Regions from separate parts of the Lysobacter sp. CCNWLW3 genome, predicted to be linked through region 3. Evidence: riboswitches for the same ligand, from Rfam matches in the RefSeq annotation. Region 3 holds a riboswitch; each other region holds the start of a gene.
What was found. A riboswitch is a leader RNA that binds a small molecule or an ion and turns the genes downstream of it on or off. The one in region 3 is predicted to bind cobalamin.

Region 1 (7,150 bases), on a different contig from region 3:
GGTGAACGCGTATTCGGCGCGCAGGTCCATGGTGCCGTAGCCGCCGACGCGGCGGCTGTTGGCGACGTCGTCGTAGCGCGCGCCGGAGGCGACCGCGGTGACGCCGAAGCGGAAATCGCCGAAGGCGCGGTCGATGTCCACGCGCGCGCTGCGCTTGGCGCGGCGCGGCAGGTCGTTGCCGGCGAAGAAGCCGACCCGGTTCTCGCTGTCGAGGAAGCTGGCGCTGGCGGCGATGGTCCAGTCGGCGACGGTGGTGTCCACGCCGATCTCGGCGCCGCGCACGCGCGCGCGCTCGATGTTGTTGGGCAGGAAGATCGAGGCGTCGTAGGCGATCAGGTCGTCGACCCGGGTGCTGAAGCCGTCGATGCGCGCGTTGAAGCGCTCGCCGCGGTAGGCCAGGCCCAGTTCCCAGGTCTTGGACTCTTCCGGACGCAGCGCCGGGTTGCCGAAGAACGGGTAGTAGAGCTCGTTGAAGGTCGGAGCCTTGAAGGCGGTGCCGTAGCCCGCGGTCAGGCGCCAGTTCCCGGCGAAGCCCAGGCCCCAGGCGATGCTGCCGGTGGTGTGGCCGCCGAACTGCTCGTTGTCGTCGCGGCGCAGGCTGGCCTCGATCGACTGCGCGCCGAAGCGGCCCTGGTACTGGACGAAGCCGGCGCGGTTGTCGCGTTCGCTCTCGTCGTAAGCCGTGTCGCTGTCGACGCGGTCGCGCAGCCAGTCGAAGCCGACGCTCAACAGCTGGCCTTCGCCGACGCCGAAATCGCCCTGCAGGGTGACGCTGTCGCGGTCGGTGGAGAAGAAACCGTTGGCCACGTCGCCGAGGAAGTTATCGGACGAGTCGCGGTTGCGGCCGGCGCTGAACTGCAGGCGCACGTCGTCGTTCGGGCGCCAGGTGGCCTTGCCGCCGATCACCTGCTGCACGACTTCGGAGTAGTTGACGAAGCTGCCGTCGTATTCGTTCTCGCCTTCGGCGCGCAGGGCGTGGCCTTCGAAGCTGAGCGTGTCGGTGGCGTCGAAACCGCCGCGCAGCGACAGCGAGCGGTTGCGGTAGCCGTCGCGGTCGGGCTCCTCGGTGAAGCAGCCGGCGAACAGGGTGCTGGAGCCGGTGCAGGCGTTGATGCCGTCGCTGCGCTGGTAGGCGGCGTCGGCGCCGAACCAGCCGCGGCCGAGGCGGCCGCCGATGCCGGCGCTGGCTTCGCGGCCGCCGTGGCTGCCGACGGTGACGCTGGCGCGCGGCGCGACGGCGCCGCGGTCGCGGCGGGTGAAGATCTGGATCACGCCGCCGATGGCGTCGGCGCCGTAGAGGCTGGAGCGCGGGCCGCGCACGATTTCGACGCGGTCGATCAGGGCCATCGGCAGATCCTGGAACGAGACCAGGCCGGAGGTCGGCGAGCCGATGCGGACGCCGTCGACCAGGACCAGCACGTGGTCGGTCTCGGCGCCGCGCAGCGACATCGTGGTCAGCTTGCCCAGGCCGCCCTGGTTGCCGATCGAGATGCCGGCGCGGCCGCGCAGCAGGTCGGGCAGCGAGCGCGCCTGGCTGCGGGCGATGTCGTCGCGGGTGATCACCTCGACCGGCGCGAGCGCGTCGTTGGCGCTGATCGCGGTACGGGTCGCGGTGACGACGACGTCGTCCAGATCGGTGGCCTCGTCGTTCGGCTGCGCCTGGGCGAGAGCGGGCAGGGCGAGGGCGGCGGCGATGGCCAGGGACAGCTTCGGAACACGCATGAGCAAACTCCAGGGGCGCGGCGGTCGTGCCGCGCCGTCGATCGAGGGAGTCGCGAGGAGAGAGGGCCGCGAATGCGGGCGCTGGACGCGCCGACGGTCGCCGCCGCGACGCCCTCCGCATCGCAACCAGTCGCGCATCGGGGCCGGTCTCCGGACTCGCGAGCCGGGACCGGGGTCCCGTGCGCGGCGCCTTCCCGTGCTGGGCACAGTGGCGGTTGCCGCGCTCGACTCGCTTACCGTTGCGGGGGCAGTGCCGGGCTGGCCCGATCGCGCTGATGGAGCGCTGGGGCGTCACCGGCTTCCCGTTTCAACCCTGACGGCGGATGCCGGGGGTCACCTCGAAGCGCGCGCAGTCTACGCGATTCGGGGGCAAGGGGGCCAAAGGGCTGGGGTTGGCGGCGCTTGGCGAGCCGGAGGAGGGGACGAGGGCTGGCGCGAGCGGGCTGCTAGCGCCTTGCCGTGCGCCCCCATCCGCCCTTCGGACACCTTCTCCCGCGGGCAGGAGAACGGAGGGGTCGGAAGGCTTCGCTACCGCCCTTCTTCCGCCACTGCAGAGGGCTTGCCCGCCAGTGGAAGCGGGCTTGGGATGGGCCCGCGCGAGGCGCGGCCCGAATCTCGCCCGGCCTTACTCGCGCTCTTCGGCCTCGTCGCGCCCTTCGCCCGCGGGCTCGTCGTCGAAGCCGTCGTCGTAGGACGGCGGCATCGCCACGGTGTCTTCGGTCAGCACCGTGGTGCGCACCGGGCCGGCGGCCGGGCGGTTGCGCGGCGCGGGCAGCAGGGCGGTGGCGGCCTCGGCGGCGGCGATCAGCTCGTTGCGGCGCTGGTCGGGGATCTCCTGCCAATGGCAGCCCAGCAGCGCGCCTTCGATCGCGTACAGCAGGTTGAGCGTGGGTTTGAAGCCGGCGCGCTTGACCCGCATGAAGGCCTCGACCGTGCCGATCGCGGCGATGTCCTCGTGCGAGCGCAGGCCGACCTGGCGCAGCCAGGCCGCGCTCTTGGGGCCGATGTTGCGCAGCTTGGGGGCGGCGGTCATCGCAGCGACTCCACGAAGGCCTGCGCGATCGCTTCCAGGCCGCGCTGGTCGTCGGCGTCGAAACGGTCGAGCTTGGGGCTGTCCAGATCGAACACGCCGATCAGCTCGCCGTTCAAGGACAAAGGCACCACCAGTTCGGAGTTCGACGCCGAATCGCAGGCGATGTGCCCCGGGAAGCGGTGCACGTCGGCGATGCGCTGGGTCTGGCCGGTGGACGCCGCGGCCCCGCACACGCCCTTGTCCAGCGGGATGCGGATACAGGCCGGCAGGCCCTGGAACGGCCCGACCACCAGCTCGCGGCCGTCGTAGAAGTAGAAGCCGACCCAGTTGAGGTCCGGCAGGGCGTGGTAGACCAGCGCCGACAGGTTGGCGGCGTTGGCGACACGGTCGCGCTCGCCCTCGATCAGGGCGCGTGCCTGGGCCAGGAGCAGGTCGTATTGTTCCGGCTTGCTGCCGGACAGAGGGTTGGCGGCGAACATAGCTTGAGTGTAGCAGCGGCACGCCCGGGCATTACCATGGCCGGATACCGCCCCCCGAAGTCCGTCTCCGAGGATGCCGATGACCGTGCCAGGCCCGAGCTTGCCCGCCTTCCGCGAACGCGGCCATCAGGTGACGCGGCTGGAGAGCTTCGTCGACGCCGCGTTCGCGTTCTCGCTGACCATGCTGGTGATCCTGTTCAACGAACTGCCCGACACCGTGGCCGAGCTGCGCGAAGTCCTGCGGCGGGTGCCGACCTTCGTATTCTGCTTCGTGCTGATCGCGCTGTTCTGGGGCGCGCACAACCTCTGGAGCCGACGCTTCGGCCTCGACGACGGCCGCTCGATCGTGCTCAGCCTGGCCCTGGTGCTGGTGGTGATGATCTACGTCTATCCGCTGCGCATGGTGGTCTCCAGCGCGATGGCGATGTTCACCGGCGCCTGGGTCAAGAGCGAACTGGGCATCGACCCCGTGCATTGGAATGCCGATCTGCAGACCGCCTTCATGGTCTATGCGGTGGGCTTCGGTTTGTTGTCGTGGATCGTATGCGAACTCAATCGCCATGCCCTGCGCCGCGCCGACGCGCTGGGCCTGAGCGTGGCCGAGCGCTACGAGACCGGCACCGAGATCGGCCTGCACTGGATCCTCACCGGCACCGCCGTACTGAGCCTGCTGCTGAGCGGCTTGGCGTTGGCCTGGCCGGGTGAAAACGCGCCGGGACTGATCGCGGCCCTGCCGGTGTGGGTATACGCGGGGCTGGGCGCGGCGATGCCGTTGTACGCCAAGCGCCGCAACCGTTCCTGGCTGTTGCGGCAATCGCCGCAGGAAGCGTCGGCTTGAGCGTGCGCAGTTACTTCGTCACCGGCACCGACACCGGCATCGGCAAATCCTTCGCCAGCGCCGCGCTGTTGCATGCGCTGCGCGCGCGCGGCCTGCGCGCGGTCGGCATGAAGCCGGTCGCGAGCGGTTGCGAACTCACTCCCGAGGGCCTGCGCAACGAAGACGCGCTGCTGCTGCAGGCGGCCAGTTCGCCCACGCCCGCCTACGCCGACATCAACCCCTATGCCTTGCGCGCGCCGCTCGCGCCGGAACTGGCCGCGGCGCAGGACGGCGTCGAGGTCGCATTGCCGCCCCTGCTGGCCGCGCACGCGCGCTTGGCCGCGCAGGCCGACGCGGTGGTGGTCGAGGGGGTGGGCGGCTGGGCCGCGCCGCTGTCGGCGACCCTGGATCAGGCCGAACTGGCGCGCGAGCTGGGCGCGGCGGTGGTGCTGGTGGTCGGAATGCGGCTAGGCTGCATCAACCATGCGCGCCTGACCGCGCGTGCGATCGAAGCCGACGGCCTGCGTCTGGCCGGCTGGATCGGCAATGAGATGGACCCTCATATGGAACGGCGCGATGACAATTTCCGTTTGCTGCGCCAGCGCCTGGGGGCGCCCTGCTGGGGCCGGCTGCCGTTCGCGCCCGAGCCCGAGCCGAGCCGTTTTTCGCATTGGCTCGACGTGCCGTAATGGCGCGATCCCCGTGACTTATGGGGGGTGGGCGCCGAACCCAGAATGTTAGGCTTCCCGGGATAGGGACTAGAACAATCACCGAGCGCCCGCGCTCTAGACAACGATGGAACCGGAGTCTTCCCCATGATCATGATCCCGCGCTCCGCGGCCCTGGCCCTCGCGCTGGCCCTCGCCCTCACCGCTTGCGGTGGCGGCAACGAAGAAGCCGGCGGCGCACCGCCGCCGCCGGAACTGGGCGTGATCAAGGCGCAGCCGGCGAACGTGCCGCTGCAGAAGGATCTGGTCGGCCGCCTGGCCGCCTACCGCAGCGCCGACGTGCGCGCCCGCGTGCCGGGCGTGCTGCAGCGCCGCGTGTACGCCGAAGGCAGCGACGTGAGCGAAGGCCAGGTCCTGTTCCAGATCGATCCCGCGCAGATGCAGGCCGAAGTCGGCCAGGCCCAGGCCTCGCTGGCCTCGGCCGAGGCCAACTACGCCAACGCCCGCGCCGCCGCCGATCGCGCGCGCCGCCTGGCCCCGGAGAAGTTCATCTCGCGCTCGGACCTCGACAACGCGCTGGCCGCCGAACGCAGCGGTTCGGCCGCGGTGAAGCAGGCCGAGGCCGCGCTGGCCAACGCCCGCATCAACCTGGGTTACGCCACCGTGCGCTCGCCGATCAGCGGTCGCGCCGGCAAGCAGCAGGTCACCGAGGGCGCGCTGGTCGGGCAGGGCACCGCGACCCTGCTGACCACGGTCGATCAGATCGACCAGCTGTACGTGAACTTCTCGCTCAGCGTGTCCGAGCTGGAACAGATCCGCCGCGCCCAGGGCGCCAGCAGCCAGGGCGAGACCCAGGTCCAGGTGATCCTGCCCGACGGCACCGTCTACCAGCGTCCGGGCGTGATGGATTTTTCCGGCGACGTGGTCGATCCGGCCACCGGCGCGATCGCCCTGCGCGCGCGCATCCCCAACCCGGACAAGACCTTGCTGCCCGGCACCTACGTGACCCTGAAGGCGACGCTGGGCAACCAGCCCAACGCCTTCCTGGTGCCGCAGGCGGCCTTGCAGCGCGATGCCGGCGGTTCCTACGTGCTGGTGGTCGGCGGCGACGGCAAGGTCGCGCGCAAGGGCGTGACCGCCGACCGCAGCCAAGGCGGCAACTGGGTGATCAGCAGCGGCCTGGCCGCGGGCGATCAGGTCGTGGTCTCCGGCATCCAGCGCGCCGTTCCGGGCGAGGCGGCCAAGGCCACGCCGTGGCAGCCCGAGGGCGCCAAGGGCAAGCCCGATGCCGCCGCGCCGGCCGCCAAATAAGGACTGAGCGAACGCCATGTCCAGATTCTTCATCAATCACCCGGTCTTCGCCTGGGTCATCGCGATCCTGATCACGCTGGGCGGCGTGCTCGCGATCTTCAATCTCGGCGTCGAGTCCTATCCCAACATCGCGCCGCCGCAGGTGGGAATCTCGGCCAGCTACCCCGGCGCCAGCGCCGAGACCGCGGAAGGCGCGGTCACCCAGGTGATCGAGCAGCAGCTGACCGGCATCGACAACCTCGACTACTTCAGCTCTTCGTCCAGCGCCTCGGGCGGCTCCTCGATCACCCTGACCTTCGCGCCGGGCACCGATCCCGACATCGCCCAGGTCCAGGTCCAGAACAAGGTCGCCCTGGCGACGCCGCGACTGCCGGAGGAAGTGACCCGGCAGGGCGTGGTGGTGGCCAAGTCGAACTCGAACTTCCTGATGGTGGTCGCGCTGCGCTCGGAGAACCCGGGCGTGGACACCAACGCGCTCAGCGACATGATCGGTTCGCGCGTGCTCGACCAGATCGCGCGCGTGCCCGGCGTCGGCAGCACCCAGCAGTTCGGCAGCGAATACGCCATGAACATCTGGCTCAACCCCGAACAGCTGCAGGGTTACGGCCTCTCGGCCACCCAGGTGCTGAACGCGGTGCGCGGCCAGAACGTGCAGTTCGCCGCCGGTTCGATCGGCGCCGAACCCTCGCCGCAGGAGCAGGCCTACACCGCCACGGTGTCGGCCGAGGGCCGCTTCAGCACGCCCGAGGAGTTCGGCAACATCATCCTGCGCGCCAACGCCGACGGCACCACGGTGCGCCTGAAGGACGTGGCCCGGATCAAGGTCGGTTCGCAGTCCTACGGCTTCGAGGCGCGCTGGAACGGCGCCCCGACCGGCGCGTTCGCGGTGCTGCTCAGCCCCGGCGCCAACGCCCTGGGCGTGGCCGAGGCGGTGCGCAAGCGCATGGACGAGCTGCAGACGAGCTTCCCGCAGGGCGTGAAGTGGTTCTCGCCCTACGACACCTCGACCTTCGTGCGGATCTCGGTGGAGGAGGTCGTCAAGACCCTGCTCGAGGCGATCGCGCTGGTGTTCCTGGTGATGCTGATCTTCCTGCAGAACTTCCGCGCCACCCTGATCCCG
Region 2 (7,150 bases), on a different contig from region 3:
CGGGCTCGGAATCGAAGGCCAGGCGCAGTTTGAAGAACACGTCCTGCAGACCCATCGTGCCCAGGCCGACCGGGCGCCACTTCAGGTTCGCGCGGCGCGCGGTCTCGATCGGATAGAAGTTCAGATCGATCACGCGGTCGAGCTGGCGCACGGCCAGGCGCACGGTTTCGGCGAGCTTGTCGAAATCGAACGCGCCCACGCCCTTATGAGAGCTGGGGTCCTCGTACATCTCGACGTGGTGCGAGAGGTTGATCGAGCCCAGGTTGCACACCGCCGTCTCGTCTTGCGAGGTGACCTCGAGGATCTCGGTGCACAGGTTGGACAGGTGGATGACGTTGCCGTCGCGCAGGGTCTGGTTGGACGCGCGGTTGGACTTGTCCTTGAAGTTCATCCAGCCGTTGCCGGTCTGCGCCAGGGTGCGCATCATGCGGCCGTAGATGTCGCGCGCCTTGACCTTCTTGACCGCCAGGCCGGCGGCCTCGGCGGCGTGGTAGGCGCGGTCGAAGGACTCGCCCCACAGGTCGGTCAACTGCGGCACCTTGGCCGGGTCGAACAGCGACCACTCGGCGTCGGCCTCGACGCGGCGCATGAATTCGTCCGGAATCCAGTTGGCCAGGTTGAGGTTGTGGGTGCGGCGCGCTTCGTCGCCGGTGTTGTCGCGCAGCTCCAGGAACTCCTCGACGTCGGCGTGCCAGGGTTCCAGGTAGACGCAGGCCGCGCCCTTGCGCTTGCCGCCCTGGTTGACCGCGGCCACCGAGGCGTCGAGGGTCTTCAGCCAGGGCACGATGCCGTTGGACAGGCCGTTGGTGGAGCGGATCAGCGAGCCGCGCGAGCGGATGCGGGTATAGCTCAGGCCGATGCCGCCGCTGAACTTGCTGAGCTTGGCCACGTCCATGTAGCGCTTGTAGATCGCTTCCAGCGAATCGTCGGGCGAGTCGAGCAGGAAGCAGCTCGACAGCTGCTCGTGGGTGGTGCCGGCGTTGAACAGGGTCGGCGAGGACGGGATGTAGTCGAGCTGGGCCATGCGCCGGTACAGCGCCAGCGCATCGCCGACGTCCTCGCTGAGCGCGCAGGCGATGCGCAGGAAGAACTGCTGCGGGGTTTCGATCACGGTGCGCGCGGTCGGGTGGCGCAGCAGGTAGCGGTCGTACAGGGTGCGCAGGCCGAAGTAGTCGAAGCGCGCGTCCAGGCTGCGGTCGATGGCGTCGTTGAGCTTGCGCGCGTTGGCCTGCACGAAGCCCAGCAGGCGGTCGTTGATCAGGCCCAGCTCGTGGCCGCGCACGACCGACTGCGAGAACGCGTGGATCTCGATGCCGGCGACTTCCTTCTCGATCACGTTGCTGAGCAGGCGCGCGGCGAGGCGGCCGTACTCGGGCTCCTCGGCGGTGAGCAGGGCGGCGGTGCGGATCGACAGTTCGTCCAGCTCGCGCGTGGTCGCGCCGTCGTACAGGCCGGAGATGGTGCGGGTGGCCACGCGCATCGGATCGACCGCGTACAGGTCCTCGCCGCAGCGGGTCACCGCGCGCACGATCTTGTTGAGGTCGACCGGCTCGCGGCGCCCGCTGCGCTTGGTCACGCTCATGGTCAGGTTGGCGGCCGGCGGGGTCAGGGCGAAGCCGGGGGCGGCGTCGGGCTTGCGCGCCGGCGCTTCGGCGGCGGGGGAGGTGCTCGCTGCGGCGGGCGCTTCGGTGGTGGTGGTCATAGGGGCTCCGATGCGTGGGCGCACGGGTCGCCGGCCTTCCCACGAGGGCCGACGTGCGCGGACGCAGGACGCAACGCCGGGGCTTCGGCGTTGCGGCTTGCGCCCCCGCGGGCGCGAAGTGTTCGAGGATGACGACAGGGTGTCGCGCAGCCCGAGACGGACCGCGGACCGCCATGGCGAACCGCGGCGGGGCGACACCGGCCGTCTTCCCCCGAAGACTCCTGAGCCGGTACCGCGCGGTGTGCGACGCGCGGTTGTCGGCAGGTCTTCGGGCTCGGGACTTGGAGCTAGAAGTGAGCGGGGAGAAGCGAGGAGCGAGTACCAGACCGCTCACACCTCACTTCTCTCCGCTCACTCCTGCCTTTACCTACTGGCGGCCGCTTCCCAGGCGCAGGGCGCCCAGTGCAATGACCGCGTTCGTTTCCCATACCGCTGCGGGGCAGCGCCGGCTTTGCCGCCGCCCTTTCGAGGCGGCTACGCACCGGCTTCCCTTTTAAGCCGATCTCGCGATCGGCACCGACGGACACAACATATTCGGGGTGCTTCGATCCGTCAACACGATATGTGGTGAGCGACCGCAGATTCGCAACAAAAACTTCGGCGCCGTTGCGGCGCCGCGCTTGGTGTTAACGTGCGTGGCGACAAGGACAGGGATGGGGCGCGATGGCAGGACTGGTGACGTTGTTGGTGCTGGTGCTGTTGACCGTGCCGGTACTGTTGATCATCGCCTTGGTCTCGATCTCCGGGCTCAAGGCCCGGGTCGGGCTGCTGGAGGAGCGGATCGCCGAACTCGCGCAGCGCGCCGCCGCGCGGCCGGCGGCGTCCGTGGCCGAAGAGGAGGCCGAGCGCGAACCGACCCTGGGCGAGCTCATGCGCGACGCGCAGGCGGCCCCCGCGCCGTCCACCGCCGTGCCCGCGCCGGTCGCGCCGCCGCCGCCCCAGGTCGCGCCGCCCGCCTCGATTCCCGGCGAACCGACCGCGCCGCCGCCCGCCGCCGAGCCGGCGCCGGCCGTGCCGCCGCCGCTGCCGGCGCCGGCCGTGCCGCCGCCGCTGCCGGCGCCGCGCCCGATTTTCGAGCCAGCGCCGCGCGCCCAGGTGCGCGCGCCGGCGCAGCCGGATCCGATCGAGCGCCTGGTCGGCGCGGTCAAGCGCTGGTTCACCGAAGGCAACGTGCCGGTCAAGGTCGGCATGCTGGTGCTGTTCGCCGGCGTCGCCGCGCTGCTCAAGTACGCCACCGATCAGGGCTGGATGCGTTTCCCGATCGAATTCCGCTTGGCCGGCATCGCGCTGGCCGCGCTGGCCGGGCTGGTGTTCGGCTGGCGCCAGCGCGAACGCAAGCGCAGCTTCGCGCTGAGCCTGCAGGGCGGCGCGATCGGCGTGCTGCTGCTGGTGGTGTTCGCGGCCTTCAAACTGTACGGACTGATCGAGGCCGGGCCGGCGTTCGCGCTCAGCATCGTGCTGGTCGCTGGCGCCGGCGTGCTGGCGGTGCGCCAGAACGCGATCGCGCTGGCGCTGCTGGGCATCCTCGCCGGCTTCATGGCGCCGATCTGGCTGTCGACCGGGCAGGGCAATCACGTCGCCTTGTTCAGTTACTACGCGGTGCTCAACGCGGCGATCTTCGCGATCGCCTGGTGGCGGCCGTGGCGCGCGCTCAACCTGCTCGGCTTCGTGTTCACCTTCGGCATCGGCACCGCCTGGGGCGTGCTGCGCTATCGCAGCGCGGACTTCGCCAGCACCGAGCCCTTCCTGTTGCTGTTCTTCGCCTTCTACCTGCTGATTCCCATCCTCTACGCCTGGCGTCAGGCCGCCGGACGGCGCGATTTCATCGATGGCTGCCTGGTGTTCGGCACGCCGCTGGTGGCGTTCTCGCTGCAGGCCGGCCTGCTGGAAGGCGAGCGCATGCCGCTGGCGTTCTGCGCGCTGGGCCTGGCCGCGCTGTACGCGGCGCTGGCCTGGTGGCTCAAGCGGCGCGAGCACTTCGTCGCCCTGGCCACGCCCTACGCCTTGCTCGCGGTCGGTTTCGCGACCCTGGCGGTGCCGCTGGCGCTGTCGGCGCAGACCACCGCCTGCGTGTTCGCGGTCGAAGGCGCGGCGCTGGCCTGGTTGGGCCTGCGTCAGCAGCGCGCGCTGCCGCAGTTGGCCGGTCTGGCCCTGCAGCTGTTCGCCGCAGCCGGTTTCGTGATCGGCGTCAGCGACGGCCCCGAGCCGCTGACCGCGGTGCTCAACGCGCGCTTCATGGGCGCCTTGCTGATCGCGCTGGCCGGTTTCGCCAGCGCCTGGAGCTACCGCCGCGCCGAGCGGCGCAATCCGGCGCTGGGCTACTACCTGTGGGGCCTGGCCTGGTGGTGCGGCAACGCCTGGGGCGAGTTCGACCGCTTCCTGCTTTCCGATCTGCGCGCCGACGCCTGCCTGGCGTTCGCCGCGCTCAGCGCCTGGCTGGCCGCGGAAACCTATCGCCGCCTGCCCACGCGGGCGCTGTCGTGGACGGCCGCGCTCGGCCTGGCCGCGGCGCTGCCGCTGGCGATCGCGCAGGAGTCGGCGCATCTGCATCCCTTCGGCGGCTACGGCGTCGCGGCCTGGCTGGTGTATGCGCTCGCCGGCCTGCGCGCGCTGGCTTGCCTGCGCGAGCGGGCAGGCGGCGAACTCGCGTTCGCGCATTCGGTCTGGTTGTGGGCCTGGCCGCTGGCGGCGAGCCTGTCGCTGCACGAGTTCGCCGGCCGCGCCACCGTCGGCGACGGCTGGACCTGGGCCGCGCTGGCCTTGCCGTTCCTGGCCATGGCGGCCGCCCTGCAGTGGCGGCCGCAGTGGCTGGCGCCGCCGCTGGGCGAGCGCTTCGGGCAATGGCGCGCCGTGGTGCAGGGCACGTTCGTGTTCGCCCTGGCGCTGGCCGCCATCGTCGTGCTGGGCCAGCCCGGCAGCAGCGCACCGCTGGCCTGGTTGCCGTTGCTCAATCCGCTCGACCTGAGCCAGCTCGCGGTGCTCGTGCTGTTCGCGTTCTGGCTGGCCTCGCCGTCGGTGCCGGACGATCTGCGCGCGCGGCGGGTGCCGCTGTTGGCGACCGCGGGTTTCGCCCTGGTCACCGCGATCACCCTGCGCGCGACCCATCACTGGGGCGCGGTGCCCTGGGATGCCTCGATGTACCGCACCGGCCTGGTCCAGACCAGCCTGACCGTGGTCTGGAGCCTGCTCGGCGTGCTCGCCTGGGTGGTCGGCTCGCGGCGCGGCCAGCGCGGGCTGTGGCTGGCCGGCGCGGTGCTGATGGCGGTGGTGCTGGTCAAGCTGATCGCGGTCGACCGCACTCACCTGGGCAACCTGCTCGGCATCGCCTCGTTCATGGCGTTCGGCCTGCTGTGCCTGGTCGTCGGCTACCTCGCGCCGGCGCCGCCGGCCAGCGGCAACGCCGCTGCAGATCAACCTCCGGAGATGTCGGCATGAGCCTGGTCCGTGCACTGGCGACTTTCGCCTTCGTTCTGTGGCCGGCCCTGGGCCTGGCCGGGCCGCGCGACGATTACGCCCAGCAATGGCCGTTGCAACTGACCGGCGCGGACGCGGGCGCCTATCGCGTACTGCTGGACGATTCGGTCTATCTGCATGCGCGTCAGTCCGGCTTGCGCGATGTCGACGTGATCGACGGCACCGGCAACCCGGTGCCCGCCGCCGTGTACCGCCCCGGCGTCAACGACGTGCGCGCGACCACCCGCGTCAGCCTGCCCTGGTTCGCCTTGCCGGCGCGTCCGGCCAGCGACGCGCAGGATTGGCAGTTGGTCAGCGAAGTCGAGGCCGACGGACGCCTGCGCCGGGTCGAGGCGCGCGGCATCGGCCGCTCCACCGCGATCGGGCCGCAGACCGCCCTGCTGATCGACGCCAGCGCCGTACGCACGCCGATCCACGCGCTGGACCTGGACTGGGCGCCGGGCACCGCGCTGGACGCGGCCTACCGGGTCGAGGCCAGCGACGATCTCGAGCATTGGCGCAACGTCGCCGCGAGCGGCCGCCTGGTCGATCTGGAACAGGGCGGGCGCCGCCTGCTGCAGCGGCGGATCGCGTTCGACGCCGACGGCCTGCGCGCGCGCTACCTGCGCCTGAGCCCGGTCAACCCCGACGAGGTCGCGCCGATCCGCGCGGTCAGCGCCGAGCTCGGCGCTGGCGCCGATCCCGCGCCGCTGCGCTGGCGCCAGCTCAAGGGCCGCCGCCTCGCCGCCGAAGGCAAGGACAAGGGCGCGCGTTTCGAATTCGAACTCGACGGCCGCTTCCCGATCCAGCGCGTCGACGTCGCGCTGCCGGGCAATTACGCGGTGCGCTGGACGCTGGAGAGCCGCGACCAGGCCGACGCGCCCTGGCAGCGCCGCCTGGACACCTGGACCGCCTACCGCGTCGGCGCCGACGGCCGTTCTTCCGCGCGCACGCTGTCGGCGCGCAGCGACGATCGTTACTGGCGCCTGCGCGCCGACGGCGCGGTGCCGGCCGAGCCCACCCTGCGCCTGGGCTATCAGCCGGAGATGGTGGTGTTCATCGCCCAGGGCGCGCCGCCCTATGCCCTGGTCGCGGGCAGCGCGCGCACCGCGCGCGACGACCTGCCGCTGCCGCAGGCGATGATGGCGCTGCAACAGGCCCGCGGCGCCGATTGGCGGCCGGCCGAGGCCGGCCTGGGCCCGATGCGCGCGCTGGCCGGAGCCGCCGCGTTGCAGGCGCCGGAGCCGCAGCGCAATTGGCGCACCTGGCTGTTGTGGGCGGTGCTGGTGGTCGGCGCGCTGGTGGTCGCGGGCTTCGCCTTCAGCCTGCTGCGCGGGAGCGCGCCGCCGGCGGCTTGATTTGAAAGCCGGGATTTGGGATTCGGGATTAGGGATTCGTTACGGCAACAGCGAAGGCCCGCCACGCGGGCTTTTCGCTTTTTCGAATCCCGAATCCCGAATCCCAAATCCCGGCCTCTACAATACGCGGCTACGGCGGTCGAGCCTGCGCGCGCCGCCTTTCCCCTTAGTCCGTGCCCAGGAGGCCTTACGTGTCCATCGTCCGCATGACCGATCTCGATCTCGCCGGCAAGCGCGTGCTGATCCGAGAAGATCTCAACGTGCCGATCGACGCCGGCCGCATCACCTCCGAACAGCGCATCCTGGCCGCGCTGCCGACCCTGAAGCTGGCCCTGGAAAAGGGGGCGGCGGTGATGGTGACCTCGCACCTGGGCCGGCCCAAGGAAGGCGTGTGGAGCCAGGCCGATTCGCTGGCGCCGGTGGCCGCGCGCCTGTCGCAGTTGCTGGGCATCGAGGTGCCGCTGGTCAAAGACTGGGTCGACGGTGTCGAGGTGCGGCTCGGTCAGTTGGTGCTGCTGGAGAACTGCCGCATGAACGTCGGCGAGGGCAAGGACGACGAGGTCCTGTCGAAGAAGTACGCGGCGCTGTGCGACGTGTTCGTCATGGACGCCTTCGGCACCGCCCACCGCGCCCAGGC
Region 3 (7,150 bases):
CAGCAGCAGCGGTCCGGCTAGGCGCATGGCGGCCCTCCTTGGGCTCGTCGGGGCCGCGAACGGCTCCGATGAGCAGAGGCCTGGCGCGGCGGGGTCACCCCTTATAGCCGATCCGGACGCGCGTGAATGCGCCGCTTACGACAGATGGTTTCTCCGCCGCGTCGAACCGTTGCGACGACGGCGGCCATGCTCGCCCGTGCCCTGCGCCGCGCCAGCGCGAGGCGTCCGGCCCGCGTCCGGCCGTACCGGTGCCGAGCCTGCCCGAGGGACGAAAAAGCGACGGCCCGCAGTTGCGGGCCGTCGGGTCCTGCCTGGCGTTCGCGCGGGCGGCTCAGCTCACCACTTGTAGCCGGCCTTCAGATACACGAACGCGCCGTTGAAGCCGAACGGCGAGGCGGTGTTGTAGGGCAGATAGTTGCGCGTGCCCAGCACCAGCTTGGACTCGTCGGGGTACTCGTCGAGCACGTTGTCGCCGCCGACGGTGAAGTCCCAGCTGCCCAGGTGGTAGGTGGCGGCCAGGTCCAGCGTCCACTTCGCGCTGAAGGTCTGGTCCAGCAGCGGGTTGGTCGCGTGCAGTTCGGTGAATTCGCCGTAGCGGGTGGCGGTGGCGTTGAAGCTCCAGTTGCCGGTGTCCCAATCGCCGGCCAGGAAGAACTTGTCCTTGGGCGCGCCCTTGGTGATGCGGCCGATCTCGGTGCGGCCGATGCGCACCGCGGCCGGATCGATCGCGGCCAGGCGCGCCGGGTTGGGCGCGATCTTCTCGATCTCGGTCTTGGAGTAGTTGTAGCCCAGGGTCAGGTTGAACTTGCCCGATGCCAGCTCCCAGGCCTGGGTCGCGACGATGTCCACGCCCTGGGTCTTGGTGTCGACCGCATTGGTGAAGTAACGGCCGCCGCCGATGCCCGGATAGCCGTTGGCCTGCAGGTAGTTGCGCACCGCGGCGCTGGTGAGGTTTTCCGACAGCAGGATGCGGTCGTCGACCTTGATGTGGTACGCGTCGACGGTGATGTACAGGCCGTCGCTGGGCTGCAGCACCAGGCCCAGGCTGTAGTTGGTGGACTCCTCGGCCCGCAGCGACTCCGAGCCCAGCGCGATCGCGGCGGGGTTGTCGACGCGGAAGGTGCCGATCTCGTAGGGAACGCCGCTGATGAAGTTGGTGGCGATCGACTGGAAGAACTGCTGCTGCAGCGACGGCGCGCGGAAGCCGGTGGAGGCGGTGGCGCGCAGGGCGACCTTGTCGGTGAAGGCGTAGCGCGCCGACAGCTTGCCCGAGGTGGTGTCGCCGAAATCGCTGTAGCTCTCGTAGCGCACGGCGATGCCGGCGGAGAACTTGTCGGTCAGATCGGCCTCGACGTCGGCGTACAGCGAGTAGCTATGGCGGTCGAAATCGCCGGCATCACTGGCGCGGAAACCGGAAAACACCTGCGCGCCCGGGATGATCTGGCCGTTGGGCGCCGCCACGCCGCCGTTGGCGTAGGACAGCGGTTCGCCGGCGCGCTGCGAGAACTCTTCGCCGCGCCACTCCGCGCCCCAGGCGAAGGTCACCGGGTACCGCCAGCCGAAATCCACCGGCCGGGCGAAGTCCAGGTTCAGCACGTGCTGGGTGACTTCGAGCGCGCCGGCGTAGAACTCGGTCGGCGAGGTCGGGCCCAGGCTGCGGTTGAGCGTGTTCTCGATGTCGAAGCTGAGCTCGTTGTGGCCGTAGTTGTAGCTGAAGTCGATCTGGGTGCCGCCGGCGGTTTCGCCGCGCAGGCCGACCACCGCCGCGCGGTCCTTGCTGATGTTGTGGATCTGCGGCAGGAAGCCGTTGGGATAGATCGAGGGGATGTTGCGCGGGTCGCCGGCGAAGCGGAAATAGCCGTTGGAGAGCACGTCGCGCTTGCTGTAGCTGCCGAAGGAATAGAAGGTCAGGTAGTCGGTGGGGCTGTATTCGCCGTTGTACGAGACCGCGCCGCTGTCGATTTCGGGGTCGCCGTAGCGCTGTTCGACCACGCCCTGGAACGGGCGCGCGCGGTTGGTCTGGTCCTGGTGGCCGCCCTGCGCGGCCAGGTGCAGCTTGCCGTTCTCGCCGAGCTTGAAGCCGGCGTCGCCGGACAGCTGGTACTGCTCGCCGTCGCCGGCGCTGTACTGGCCGTAGCGCGCGGCGAGGCTGCCGCCGTGGTCGCTGCCCTTGAGCACCACGTTGACCACGCCGGCGATCGCGTCGGAGCCGTACTGCGCCGAGGCGCCGTCGCGCAGCACTTCCACGCGCTCGATCGAAGCGATCGGGATCGCGTTGAGATCGACCGGCGAGGAGCCGCGGCCCTGGCTGCCGTTGAGGTTGATCAGGGCGGTGGTGTGGCGGCGCTTGCCGTTCACCAGCACCAGCACCTGATCCGGCGCCAGGCCGCGCAACTGCGCCGGGCGCACCGCGTCGGTGCCGTCGGTGATCGCCGGGCGCGGGAAATTCAGCGAGGGCAGGGCGCGCGCCAAGGCGGTCGCCAGTTCGACCGTGCCGGTGGCCTCCAGCGCCTCCGGCGTGATGATGTCGATCGGCGCGCTGGACTCGGCGACGGTGCGGTCGCTGACCCGGGTGCCGGTGACGATGACCTGATCCAGGGTGTGCGCTTCGGAAGCGGGCTCGTCGGGAGCGGGCGCTTGCTGCGCGTAGCCCGGAGCGGCGAGGGCGGCGAGCAGGGCGAGTGCGAGCGGACGGCGGACGGCGCGGAAAGCTACGGACATGGTGCGCGGCTCCTTGCGGCGAGGGGATTGGTAGCGATGTCATTTTGGTTTAACACGGTTCTAACAAGCCGGTCAAACCCTTATCCGCATGAAGCGATAGCCAATTGGTATAGGGGTCCCGGCGGTTTGTGACGGCGTCTCCAAATCCGCGGCCGCGGCCGGGATCGGGATCGGGATCGGGATCGGACGATGGAGCGGGTCGGACCGGCGGGGCGCGGCGGCGCCGGCTCGGCGTTAGCCCGTCCGCTCATGCCGTTTCGTCATGCCGGCCGGCCGCGGCCGGGCTGTTAACATGCGCGGGCTTGAGGTGATCGCCGGCCCCGCCGGCGATTGAAACGGGAATCCGGTGCGCCAGTCCTTCCAACGAAGCGACGGCTATTCCGGAGCTGCCCCCGCAACGGTAAGTAAGACGAACGATCCGCAATCGAGCCACTGTGCGCATGCATGGGAAGGCGCGGACCGGAGGGCTGGAGGCCCTCGCTTGCAAGCCCGGAGACCGGCCTGAGGCTGACCCGACACGCGGTGGGCGCTGTCATGGGGCCGCCTTGCGTCCGCGCGTCGCCGCCTCGTCGTTCCCTCCTGCGTGTCTCCGACCCATCGTTTCCGCGCGGGTAGGCGCGGATCAGGAGCCATGCTTTGAATTTCCGTCATTCCGTCCTTCGCCGCACCGCGCTGGCGACGGCGCTGCTGTCCGTCGTCGCCCCGGCCGTGGCGGCCGACGCCGCCACCGACCTCGACCAGGTCGTGGTCACCGCCACCCGCACCGCCCAGACCCAGGACGCGACCCTGGCCTCGGTGACCGTGATCGACCGCGAGGACATCGAGCGCCTGCAGCCGGCCAACCTGCCCGAGCTGCTGCGCGGCACGCCCGGCTTGTCGATGGCCAACCACGGCGGCCCCGGCAAGTCGACCTCGCTGTTCCTGCGCGGCACCGAATCCGATCACGTATTGGTGCTGATCGACGGCATCAAGATCGGTTCGGCGACCAGCGGCGGCGCCTCGCTGCAGGACATTCCGGTCGAGCAGATCGAGCGCATCGAGATCGTGCGCGGGCCGTTCTCCAGCCTGTACGGTTCCGAGGCGCTGGGCGGCGTGATCCAGATCTTCACCCGGCGCCCGCAGGGCGCGTTCGCGCCGCACGCCAGCGCCTCGATCGGCAGCTGGAACACGCGCCGCGGCACGCTCGGCGTCGGCGGCAAGGGCGAGAACGGCTGGTACTCGATCAACGCCGCCAGCGAAGACACCGACGGCATCAACGCCTGCCGCGGCAAGCCCTCGCCGGGCGGCGCCGGCTGCTTCACCCACTCGCCCGACCGCGACGGCTACCGCAACCTGTCGCTGACCGCGCAGGGCGGCTACCGCTTCAGCGAGGCCTGGGACGCCGAAGCGCGCCTGTTCCGCGCCGAAGGCCGCAACGAATACGACGGCAGCACCAACAATCAATCCGACACCGTGCAGCAGATCGCCGGCGGGCGCCTGCGTTACGCCCCCAGCGAGCGCGCCACGCTGAGCTTGAACCTGGGCCGCAGCAGCGACCTGAGCGACAACTACAAGAACGGCGTTTACTCCAGCACCTTCAACACCCGCCGCAAGCTCGGTTCGCTGCAGGGAGACTTCGGCCTCGGCGGCGGCCTGCTCAGCCTGGGCTACGACTGGCAGCGCGACGAGGTCGAAAGCAGCACCGTCTACGCCCACGACCGCCGCATCAACCGCGGCCTGTTCGGCCAGTACCAGCGCGATCTTGGCGCGCATTCGCTGCAGGCCAGCCTGCGCCGCGACGACGACAGCCAGTTCGGCGGCCAGACCACCGGCAGCGCGCTGTGGGGCTGGAACCTCAGCGAACAGCTGCGCCTGACCGCGAGCTACGGCACCGCGTTCAAAGCGCCGACCTTCAACGAGCTGTACTTCCCCGGTTTCGGCAATGCCGACCTCAAGCCGGAAGAGTCGCGCAGCTTCGAACTCGGCCTGCGCGGCGCGCACGCCTGGGGCGGCTGGTCGCTCAACGCCTACGAGACCCGGGTCGACGAACTGATCGCGTTCGACGCCTCGATCGGCCTGCCGGGCAACATCGACCGCGCCCGCATCCGCGGGGCCGAGGCCAGCGTCGATACCACGCTGGCCGGTTGGGACCTGCGCGCCAGCGCGACCTGGCTGGATCCACGCAACGACAGCCGCAGCGCCAGTCGCGACAAGATCCTGCCGCGACGCGCGCGCGAAAGCGCACGCCTGGACGCCGACCGCCGCTACGGCCGCTTCAGCCTGGGCGGCAGCGTCTACGTCGCCGGCGAGCGCTACGACGATCTGGCCAATACCCGCCGCCTGGACGGCTACGCCACCACCGATCTGCGCCTGGGCTTCCGCTTCGACGAGTCCTGGAGCCTGCAGCTGGCGGCCAACAACGTGTTCAACCAGCGCTACGAAACCGCGTCCTACTACAACCAGCCGGGCCGCAACTACCTGCTGACCCTGCGCTACCGACCCGCGAACTGATCGCCAACGCCACCGAGGCCGCCGATGAACGCTCCCGCCCGACCCGTCTATTACAGTCTGTTCACCGCGCTCGCCGCCGCGATGGTCGCGACCCGCTTCCATCATTTCGGCGACGCGCTGCACCTGCCCGACGCGTCGATGGCGGTGTTCTTCCTCGGCGGCCTGTGGCTGCGCCGGCACCTGGGCTTCGTCGCTTTCCTGGTGCTGGCGGTGGCGATCGACTGGATCGCGATCCAGGCCCAGGGCAAGAGTTTCTTCGAGCACTACTGCGTGACCCCGTCGTACGCCTTCCTGCTGCTGGCCTACGCGGCGCTGTGGTACGCCGGGCGCTGGTACGCCGACCGTCTGCGGGCCACGCCGCGCGCGCTGTTGGGCGCGCTCGGCGCCGGTCTGGTCGCGGCGTCGGTGTCGTTCCTGATCTCCAACGGCGCCTTCTACTGGTTCGGCGGCCGCTACGAAGACCCGAATGTCGGCCAGTACCTGGCGCGGGTATGGCAGTGGGGCCCGCTGTTCGTGCGCACCACCCTGGGCTACATCGCCGTGGCCCTGGTCGCCTACGCCCTGATCGCGCGCGCCGCCGGCACGCGCGGTCCCGCGCGCGTCGCCAAAGTCTGATGAGGACCCCGAGATGACCGCCACCACCGCCCATTCCCTGCCGCTGGTCTCGCCGCGTGCCCAGATCGTCGTCGGCGTCGCGCTCGCGGCGTTGATGATCGCCACCCGCGGCCAGCACTTCGCCACCATCGACCGCCTGCCCAGCGCGTCCTGGGCGATCTTCTTCATCGCCGGCGCGATGCTGCGGCCGATGTGGATGCTGCCGCTGCTGTTCGTGCTGGCTTCCTTGCTGGATATCGTCAGCCTGGCTTCGGGCACGATCGGCGACTGGTGCCTGTCGCCCGCGTACTGGGCGCTGGCGCCGGCCTACGCGAGCTTGTGGCTGGCCGGCCATTTCTACGCCCGCATCCACCAGGACCGCTGGTCGGCCCTGCCGCGCCTGGTCGTGGTCTTGGCGCTCGCCGCGTTCGTCGCCTATGCGTTCTCCGGCGGTGGCTTCTATTTCTTCTCCGGGCGTTATCCGGAGCCGAGCCTGGCCGGCTTCGCCGAGCGCATCGCTCGCTACTATCCGCGTAACCTCGGCACCCTGGCCGGCTACGTCGGCGCCGCGTTCGCCCTGTGGGCCGCCGCGCGCGCGCTGGGCGCGGACCGCGCCGCCCAGCAAGGAGCCCGCGCATGAACGATCCGACCCCGAGCCAGGAAGAACGCCACCGCCAGCGCATGCAGCGCAAGAAGGAGCTGGTCGACCGCAAGATCGCCCGCGCCACCATCGAGCGCGGCGTGCTGGTGGTCAACACCGGCAACGGCAAAGGCAAGAGTTCGTCGGGCTTCGGCATGCTCGCGCGCTCGCTCGGCCACGGCTTCCGTTGCGGCGTGGTGCAGTTCATCAAGGGCAGTTTCTCGACCGGCGAGGAAGCCTTCTTCCGCCGCTTCGAGGGCGAGCAGCTCGACTACCACGTGATGGGCGAGGGCTTCACCTGGGAGACCCAGGACAAGGCGCGCGACATCGCCGCCGCGCAGGCGGCCTGGGCCAAGGCCGCGGCGATGCTGGCCGACGAGGCCTGCGACTTCGTGCTGCTGGACGAGCTCAACATCGCGCTCGCGCACCGCTACGTCGAACTCGACGCGGTACTGGCCGCGGTCGCCGCGCGCCCACCGCTGCAGCACGTGGTCATCACCGGCCGCGGCGCGCCCGACCGCCTGATCGAGGCGGCCGACACGGTGACCGAGATGCGCGTGGTCAAGCATGCGTTCCAGGCCGGGATCAAGGCGCAGAAGGGCGTGGAGCTTTGAGTCCGGGAATCGGGAATGGGGAATCGGGAATCGTAAAAGGATGGGGAGGGCGTATGTCTTCTAAGTACGACGGATCGGGCAAGGCTTTGGC
Region 4 (7,150 bases), on a different contig from region 3:
TCGCCTACGTCTATTACCTGCGTTCGCGCGGCCTGCTCAACGGCCTGGCCTCGGGCACCAACTGGGTGTTCCGCGACGAGAGCTGCCACATGGCCTTCGCCTTCGAGGTGATCCGCACCGCGCGCGAGGAAGAGCCCGACCTGTTCGACGCCGACCTGCGCGCGCAAGTGGTGAAGATGTTCGAGGACGCGGTGGCCTGCGAGCTCCAGTTCGCCCAGGACGTGCTGTCCGGCGGCGTGGTCGGCCTGTCGCTGAAGGACATGCGCCAGTACCTGGAGTACTGCGCCGACCAGCGCATGGCGCAGTTGGGCATGCCCAAGCATTTCGGCTCCACCAACCCCTTCGGCTTCATGGACCTGCAGGACGTGCAGGAAGTGACCAACTTCTTCGAGCGCCGGGTCTCGGCCTACCAGGTCGGCGTGCAGGGCGAGGTCGCGTTCGACGAGGCGTTTTGATTTAGGCGGGCGAGATACCCGCACTCTGAAACCTCTCCCGCCAGCCTAAAGCCCCTCTCCCTCTCCCTCTCCCTCTCCCTCTCCCTCTCCCTCTCCCTCTCCCTCTCCCTCTCCCTCTCCCTCTCCCTCTCCCGCTCACGGGAGAGGGGTTGGGGTGAGGGCGTAAGCGCCAACGGCGCGAATGCCTTTGCTCTGGTTCCTCGCCGCTAACGCAAAAGCCCCTCACCCTAGCCCTCTCCTGCAAGCGGAATAGGGAACCGTTCGCTACGACGTCGCTCTCCTCGCTCCGCCGGGAAACAAACCCATGACCGAAGCCCGCATCATCGAAATCGTCTTCCCCGACCACACCAATCACCTCGGCACCCTGTTCGGCGGCCAGGCCTTGGCGTGGATGGACAAGGCGGCGTTCGTCGCCGCCTCGCGCTACGCCCGCCGCACCGTGGTGACCGCGCGCTCGGAGCAGATCGATTTCCACACCGCCGTGCCCAAGGGCGCGCTGGTCGAGCTGATCGCGCGCGTGGTCTCGGTGGGACGCACCTCGATGCAGGTGGAGGTCGAAATGCACAGCGAAGACCTGCTCAGCGGCGAGTCGCGGCTGGCCACGCGCGGACGCTTCACCATGATCGCGCTGGATCGCGAGGGCGTGCCGACGCCGGTGCCCGCGCTGGAGTCCGCACCGGCCTGAGCGCGCGCGTCGCCTCCGCGCCGGCCCGACGCCGCTGCGGTCGCGCGACACGATGCATGCGTATCCCAGCCGGGCCCGAGCTGGCGCAGCCGGCCCGACTTCAGCAAGATGCCCGCTCCGACCGAGGCGGCGATATCGCGTGATCCGACTTATCCCATTGACCATCGCGGCGCTGATGCTGGCCGCTTGCGCGTACGTGCCGCCGCAGGATCGAGCCGCCACGCCGGCCGCGGAACCCGCTCCGGTGCCGCGGCTGACGCTGGCCGACAGCGGCGCCGAGATCGCACTGAAGCTGGATGGAGAGTTCGAAATCGCGCTCGACGACCAACCCTCCACCGGCTACGGCTGGGACGTGGTCGCCGGCGTGGACGATGTCGGCGATCCGGGTCGCAGCGAAGTCCTGAGTTCGGTCCTGGCGTTCCGTCCTCAAGCCGCGTCCGCCGACGGCGAACCACCGCCCGGCGCGCCCGGCCAGGTGGTTTGGCGCTTCCGTGCCATCCGGCCCGGCAGCGGCCTGCTGCGGCTGGACTACCGGCGCCCCGAAGAGCCAGGCGCCGCGCCCGCGCGCCAGGCGGTGTACCGCATCGAGGTGGAGTGAGCCGCCACGGCGGACGCGGAACCCGTCAGCCGATCAGCATCTTGGTCGAGATCGGCAGGAACTTGCGCAGATCGCTGCGCTGCGAATCCAGCTCGTGGTAGCGCAGTTTGGCGCCTTGGATGTTGAGCAGTTCGTGACCCAGCGACAGGTAGTAGCGGATCAAGGTCTTTTCGCAGATCGGCAGGGCGGTGGCGGCTTTCTGCCCGGGGCGGGCCACGAACTCGGCGTAGACCAGCCGGCGTTTTCCGTTGGGCATGGACTGGATTCCGCGCATCAGCTTCAGATTGTTCAACTGGGTCTTGATCCGCGATTGCAGGTTGCCGGCCTTGCCGACATAGATCGCCTCGGCGGTCCGGCCGTGCACGCGCAGGAAAATGTAGATACCCGGATTTTTGGGAACGTTCGCGATCGGCGCCGCGTACGGAAAAGCGCCCAGTTCGATCGATTGATGCCAGTTCAACTTCAGTTTCATGCGCTCCCCCTGAGCGTGACGCCCCGGCAGGCTAGCCGGCGGACTCAGCGCCTTTATACCGTCTCGCGCGCGGGTTCCACGAACGCCGCCCGGCGCCGATGCCGAGGCAGGCCGCCGGCGATTGACTTGGACGCGGCCGGGCCGTACTTTGGCAACCGTCATGGTGACCATCGCTTCATAAAGATAAAGCGATGCGACAAGACGCCGACGGTTCGCGCCGGCGGCGTCCAGAGGGAATCCGGTGCGGACACCTGTCCAATTCCGGAGCTGCCCCGCAGCGGTATAGGGAACGACCTCCGTCAGGCACTGGGTGCGAACCCGGGAAGCGACGGACAGTAGGCGGCGTCCAGCGACGCCACGCCCCAAGCCCGAAGACCTGCCACGACCGGAGGGTTCGCCCTCCGTCCGACTCCGGCCCCGTCGGGCCGGCGATGCGACGCGGCCGCGGCCCGTCCCCGCCGATCCGACGTAGCCGGTTCGCCCGCGGGGGCGAAGGTCGAAGGCAGGTCGTGCTCCGGCGTCGCCGCTTCCGCGGCGAGCGGTCGCGCGCGCGTATCCGCCTTCCTTCGTTGCCCTGCTCATGCCCACACGCATCGCAGGAGACATCATGATCAGCGTTACCCACCTCGGCTTCCCGCGCATCGGCGCGCGACGCGAGCTCAAGCAGGCCCTGGAATCGTTCTGGAAAGGCGAGACCGCGGCCGGCGATCTGCACGACACCGCACGCACGCTGCGCGCCCGGCATTGGACGCTGGCGCGCGACGCCGGCGCCGACGTAGTGCCCTGCAACGACTTCTCGCTCTACGACCATGTGCTGGACACCGCCGTGCTGTTCGACGCGGTGCCCGCGCCCTACCGCGAGACGCTCGACGCCGATCCACTGGCCGGCTACTTCGCGCTCGCACGCGGCCTGCAGGACGCGCGCCACGACCTGCGCGCCCTGGAAATGACCAAGTGGTTCGACACCAACTACCACTACCTGGTGCCGCAGTTCGAGCGCGACCAGCGCTTCGTCCTGCGCGGCGACAAACCGCTGGCCGAACTCGCCGAGGCCCAGGCCCTGGGCCTGCAGGCGCGGCCGGTGCTGCTGGGGCCGGTGTCCCTGCTCAAGCTGGGCAAGCGCGGCGACGGCGGCGACCCGCGCGAGCTGCTCGATGCCCTGCTGCCGGCCTATGCCGACCTGCTGGCGCGGCTCAAGAGCGCCGGCGCGCAATGGGTGCAGCTGGACGAACCCTGCCTGGCCCTGGACCTGGACGAGGCCGATCGCCGCGCCTATCGCCGCGCCTACGACGCGCTCGCCGCGGCCGATGCGCCGCGGCGCCTGCTGGCCAGTTACTTCGGCGGCCTCGGCGACAACGCCGAACTGGCCGCGGCGTTGCCGGTACAGGCCCTGCACCTGGACCTGGCGCGCGCGCCCGGCCAGCTCGAAGCGCTGTTGCCCAGGCTGCCGGAGGATCGCGCGCTCAGCCTGGGCGTGGTCGACGGCCGCAACGTCTGGCGCGCCGATCTGGACGCGGCGCTCAGCCTGGCGCGCCGCGCCGGCGCACGCGCACGCTGGCTGGCGCCGTCGTGCTCGCTGCTGCACGTGCCGATCGATCTTGAGCTGGAGCGCAAGCTGCCGCCGCCGCTGCGACAGTGGATGGCCTACGCCAAGCAGAAGCTCGAGGAACTGCGCCTGCTCGCCGACACCCTGGCCGGCGACGACCGCGCGGCCGACGCGCTGGCCGCGGCCGCGAGCGCGCGCGCCGCGCGCCTGGCCTCGCCGCTGCTGCGCGACGCCCAGGTGCGCGCCAAGCTCGCCGCGATCGTCCCCGCCATGGCCCGTCGCGATTCGCCCTACGCGCAGCGCGCGCCGGTGCAGGCGCAGCGACTGAAGCTGCCCGACTTCCCGACCACCACGATCGGTTCCTTCCCGCAGACCTCGCAGGTGCGCCAGGCCCGCGCCGAACACAAGGCCGGGCGCCTGGACCACGCCGGCTACCGCGCCTTTCTCGAACGCGAGACCGAGCTGTGCCTGCGCGAACAGGAAGCGCTGGGCCTGGACGTGCTGGTGCACGGCGAGTTCGAACGCAACGACATGGTCGAGTACTTCGGCGAGCAACTGTCCGGCTTCGCCTTCACCGCCCATGGCTGGGTCCAGAGCTACGGCTCGCGCTGCGTGAAGCCGCCGGTGCTGTACGGCGATGTCGCGCGTCCGCGCGCGATGACCGTGGACTGGGCGCGCTATGCGCAGTCGCTGACCCCACGCCCGGTCAAGGGCATGTTGACCGGCCCGGTCACGATCCTGCAATGGTCGTTCGTGCGCGACGACCAGCCGCGCGCCGACACCTGCCGCCAGATCGCCCTGGCCCTGCGCGAGGAAGTGCTGGACCTGGAGGCAGCCGGCATCGCCGTGATCCAGATCGACGAACCGGCGCTGCGCGAAGGCCTGCCGCTGCGCCGCGCCGACTGGCCCGCCTATCTGGCCTGGGCCGGCGAAGCCTTCCGCTTGGCCGCCAGCGGCGTCGGGGATGCGACCCAGATCCACACCCACATGTGCTACGCCGAGTTCAACGACATCATCGAGGCGGTCGCCGACCTGGACGCCGACGTGATCTCGATCGAGACCTCGCGCTCGCGCATGCAGCTGCTGGACGCGTTCGTGCGCTACCGCTACCCCAACGGCATCGGCCCGGGCGTCTACGACATCCATTCGCCGCGCGTGCCCAGCGTGGAGGAGATGCGCGAGCTGCTGGGCAAGGCGCTGGACGTGCTGACCCCGGCGCAGCTGTGGGTCAATCCGGACTGCGGCCTCAAGACCCGCGGCTGGCCGGAGGTGCGCACGGCGCTGCGGGCGATGGTGCAGGCGGCGGAGGGTTTGCGGGAGTCGGCGACGGCCTCGGCGTAACCCCTTCTTCGCAACCGGTTCTCCCCTTTGAAAAAGATGGGTCGGAGGGATTTGCCTCACCGCATCGCGCAAAAGCAAATCCCCCGCGCGGCCTGGCAAGTACAGACCTCGCGGGGACGCTGCGCGCAGCCCCCTTTTTTCAAAGGGGGCGATTTTTCGTCGTGCGCTAAAGACCGACTCGGTTCCCCCCTTGGAAAAGGGGCTTAGGGGGATTTGCTTTACCTTCGCCCCAAAGAAAAAGCCCCGCGAATGCGGGGCCTTCTCCTGTGGCTACGATCGCCGCGGCTTACTTGCCCGCGACCACCTTGACCATTTCCAGGCACTTGTTCGAGTAGCCCCATTCGTTGTCGTACCAGCTCACCAGCTTGACGAAGGTGCCGTCCAGGGCGATGCCGGCGTCGGCGTCGAAGATCGAGGTGCGGGTGTCGCCGCGGAAATCGGTGGCGACCACCTTGTCCTCGGTGTAGCCCAGGATGCCCTTGAGCGCGCCTTCGCTCTGCGCCTTCATTTCCGCGCAGATCTCGGCGTAGGTGGCGTCCTTGTTGAGCTCGACGGTGAGGTCGACCACCGACACGTCCGAGGTCGGTACGCGGAAGGACATGCCGGTGAGCTTCTTGTTGAGTTCCGGGATCACCACGCCGACCGCCTTGGCCGCGCCGGTGCTGGACGGGATGATGTTCTCCAGGATGCCGCGGCCGCCGCGCCAGTCCTTGTTGGACGGGCCGTCGACGGTCTTCTGGGTGGCGGTGGCGGCGTGCACGGTGGTCATCAGGCCGCGCTTGATGCCCCACTTGTCGTTCAGCACCTTGGCCAGCGGGGCCAGGCAGTTGGTGGTGCACGAGGCGTTGGAGATGATCGCCTCGCCCTTGTAGGTCTTGTCGTTGACGCCGTAGACGAACATCGGCGTGTCGTCCTTGGACGGCGCCGACAGCACGACCTTCTTGGCGCCCGCGTCCAGGTGCTTCTGCGCGGTGGCCTTGTCCAGGAACAGGCCGGTGGACTCGATCACCACCTCGGCGCCGACCTCGTCCCACTTGAGGTTGGCCGGGTCGCGTTCCTGGGTCAGGCGGATCTTCTGGCCGTTGACGATCAGGGTGTTGCCCTCGACCGCGATCTCGCCCTTGAAGCGGCCGTGGACCGAGTCGTACTGGAGCATGTAGGCCAGGTAGTCCGGCTCGAGCAGGTCGTTGATCGCGACGATTTCGATCTCGCCGCCGAAATTCTGCACCGCCGAGCGCAGCACGTTGCGTCCGATGCGGCCGAAGCCGTTGATGCCTACCTTGATCGCCATTTCTGCAAACTCCTGGGCCCGCACGCGCGGCTGGGATGGGGAAACCCGCATTCTAGCAAACGCGGCGCCCTGGCCCCGGCCCGCCCCACGGAACGACCCGGCCCCGGGCGGGCGGGTCCGGCATCGGGCGTCGGGCGATATTGCAACGAAAGTCAAGGACGGGCAGGATTTGGCACGCATAAAGTGGCTGGCGATCCAAAACCGGATTACGCCCAGCCCGATCAAATCAGCTCGATCCAACAGGGGATTCAAGGAATGAACAAGCGTACTTACGGTGGCGCGATCGCCGCCCTGGCTCTGGCCTGCCTGTCGCAACCCGTCCTGGCCCAGTCGGCCGGCACTTGGAGCCTCGGTGTCGGCGCCCACCAGGTCTCGCCGACCTCGGACAACGGCAGCGTCCTGGACGGCGAGTTCGACCTGGAGATCAGCGAAAACGTCCAGCCGACGGTGACGTTCGAGTATTTCATCCGCAACGACCTGGGCCTGGAAGTCCTGGCCTCGATCCCGTTCGAGCACGACATCGACATCGTCGACGTGGGCCAGGTCGCCACGACCAAGCAGCTGCCGCCGACGGTCACCCTGCAGTACCACTTCAACAGCCGCGGCATGGTCTCGCCGTTCGTCGGCGCCGGCATCAACTACACCCTGTTCTTCAGCGAGAAGACCACCGGCGCGCTCGAAGGCACCACGATCAAGCTCAAGGATTCCTGGGGCCCGGCCGCGCACGCGGGCGTGGACTTCATGATCGGCGAAAGCGGCGCG

Region 1: another riboswitch for cobalamin. It lies ahead of btuB (TonB-dependent vitamin B12 receptor); the one in region 3 lies ahead of btuB (TonB-dependent vitamin B12 receptor).
Region 2: another riboswitch for cobalamin. It lies ahead of V1318_RS14845 (ribonucleoside-diphosphate reductase subunit alpha); the one in region 3 lies ahead of btuB (TonB-dependent vitamin B12 receptor).
Region 4: another riboswitch for cobalamin. It lies ahead of metE (5-methyltetrahydropteroyltriglutamate--homocysteine S-methyltransferase); the one in region 3 lies ahead of btuB (TonB-dependent vitamin B12 receptor).

The regions. Positions count from the first base shown of each region.
Region 1 covers NZ_JBAHWA010000013.1:42,793-49,942, forward strand. The annotation lists gene btuB (TonB-dependent vitamin B12 receptor) at 1-1,722, opposite strand, end outside; cobalamin riboswitch at 1,846-2,078, opposite strand; gene V1318_RS16985 (TfoX/Sxy family protein) at 2,348-2,755, opposite strand; gene V1318_RS16990 (GAF domain-containing protein) at 2,752-3,234, opposite strand; gene V1318_RS16995 (TMEM175 family protein) at 3,314-4,072, shown strand; gene bioD (dethiobiotin synthase) at 4,069-4,740, shown strand; gene V1318_RS17005 (efflux RND transporter periplasmic adaptor subunit) at 4,867-6,030, shown strand; gene V1318_RS17010 (multidrug efflux RND transporter permease subunit) at 6,047-7,150, shown strand, end outside.
Region 2 covers NZ_JBAHWA010000009.1:42,874-50,023, forward strand. The annotation lists gene V1318_RS14845 (ribonucleoside-diphosphate reductase subunit alpha) at 1-1,582, opposite strand, end outside; cobalamin riboswitch at 1,944-2,238, opposite strand; gene V1318_RS14850 (DUF2339 domain-containing protein) at 2,366-5,137, shown strand; gene V1318_RS14855 (DUF3999 domain-containing protein) at 5,134-6,513, shown strand; gene V1318_RS14860 (phosphoglycerate kinase) at 6,705-7,150, shown strand, end outside.
Region 3 covers NZ_JBAHWA010000017.1:56,449-63,598, forward strand. The annotation lists gene V1318_RS18580 (amidohydrolase family protein) at 1-27, opposite strand, end outside; gene V1318_RS18585 (TonB-dependent receptor) at 337-2,721, opposite strand; cobalamin riboswitch at 3,010-3,241, shown strand; gene btuB (TonB-dependent vitamin B12 receptor) at 3,394-5,211, shown strand; gene V1318_RS18595 (hypothetical protein) at 5,236-5,826, shown strand; gene V1318_RS18600 (hypothetical protein) at 5,840-6,445, shown strand; gene cobO (cob(I)yrinic acid a,c-diamide adenosyltransferase) at 6,442-7,059, shown strand.
Region 4 covers NZ_JBAHWA010000009.1:34,228-41,377, reverse strand. The annotation lists gene V1318_RS14840 (ribonucleotide-diphosphate reductase subunit beta) at 1-455, shown strand, start outside; gene V1318_RS14835 (acyl-CoA thioesterase) at 760-1,140, shown strand; gene V1318_RS14830 (protease inhibitor I42 family protein) at 1,280-1,738, shown strand; gene V1318_RS14825 (hypothetical protein) at 1,764-2,210, opposite strand; cobalamin riboswitch at 2,402-2,609, shown strand; gene metE (5-methyltetrahydropteroyltriglutamate--homocysteine S-methyltransferase) at 2,818-5,097, shown strand; gene gap (type I glyceraldehyde-3-phosphate dehydrogenase) at 5,384-6,388, opposite strand; gene V1318_RS14810 (OmpW family outer membrane protein) at 6,644-7,150, shown strand, end outside.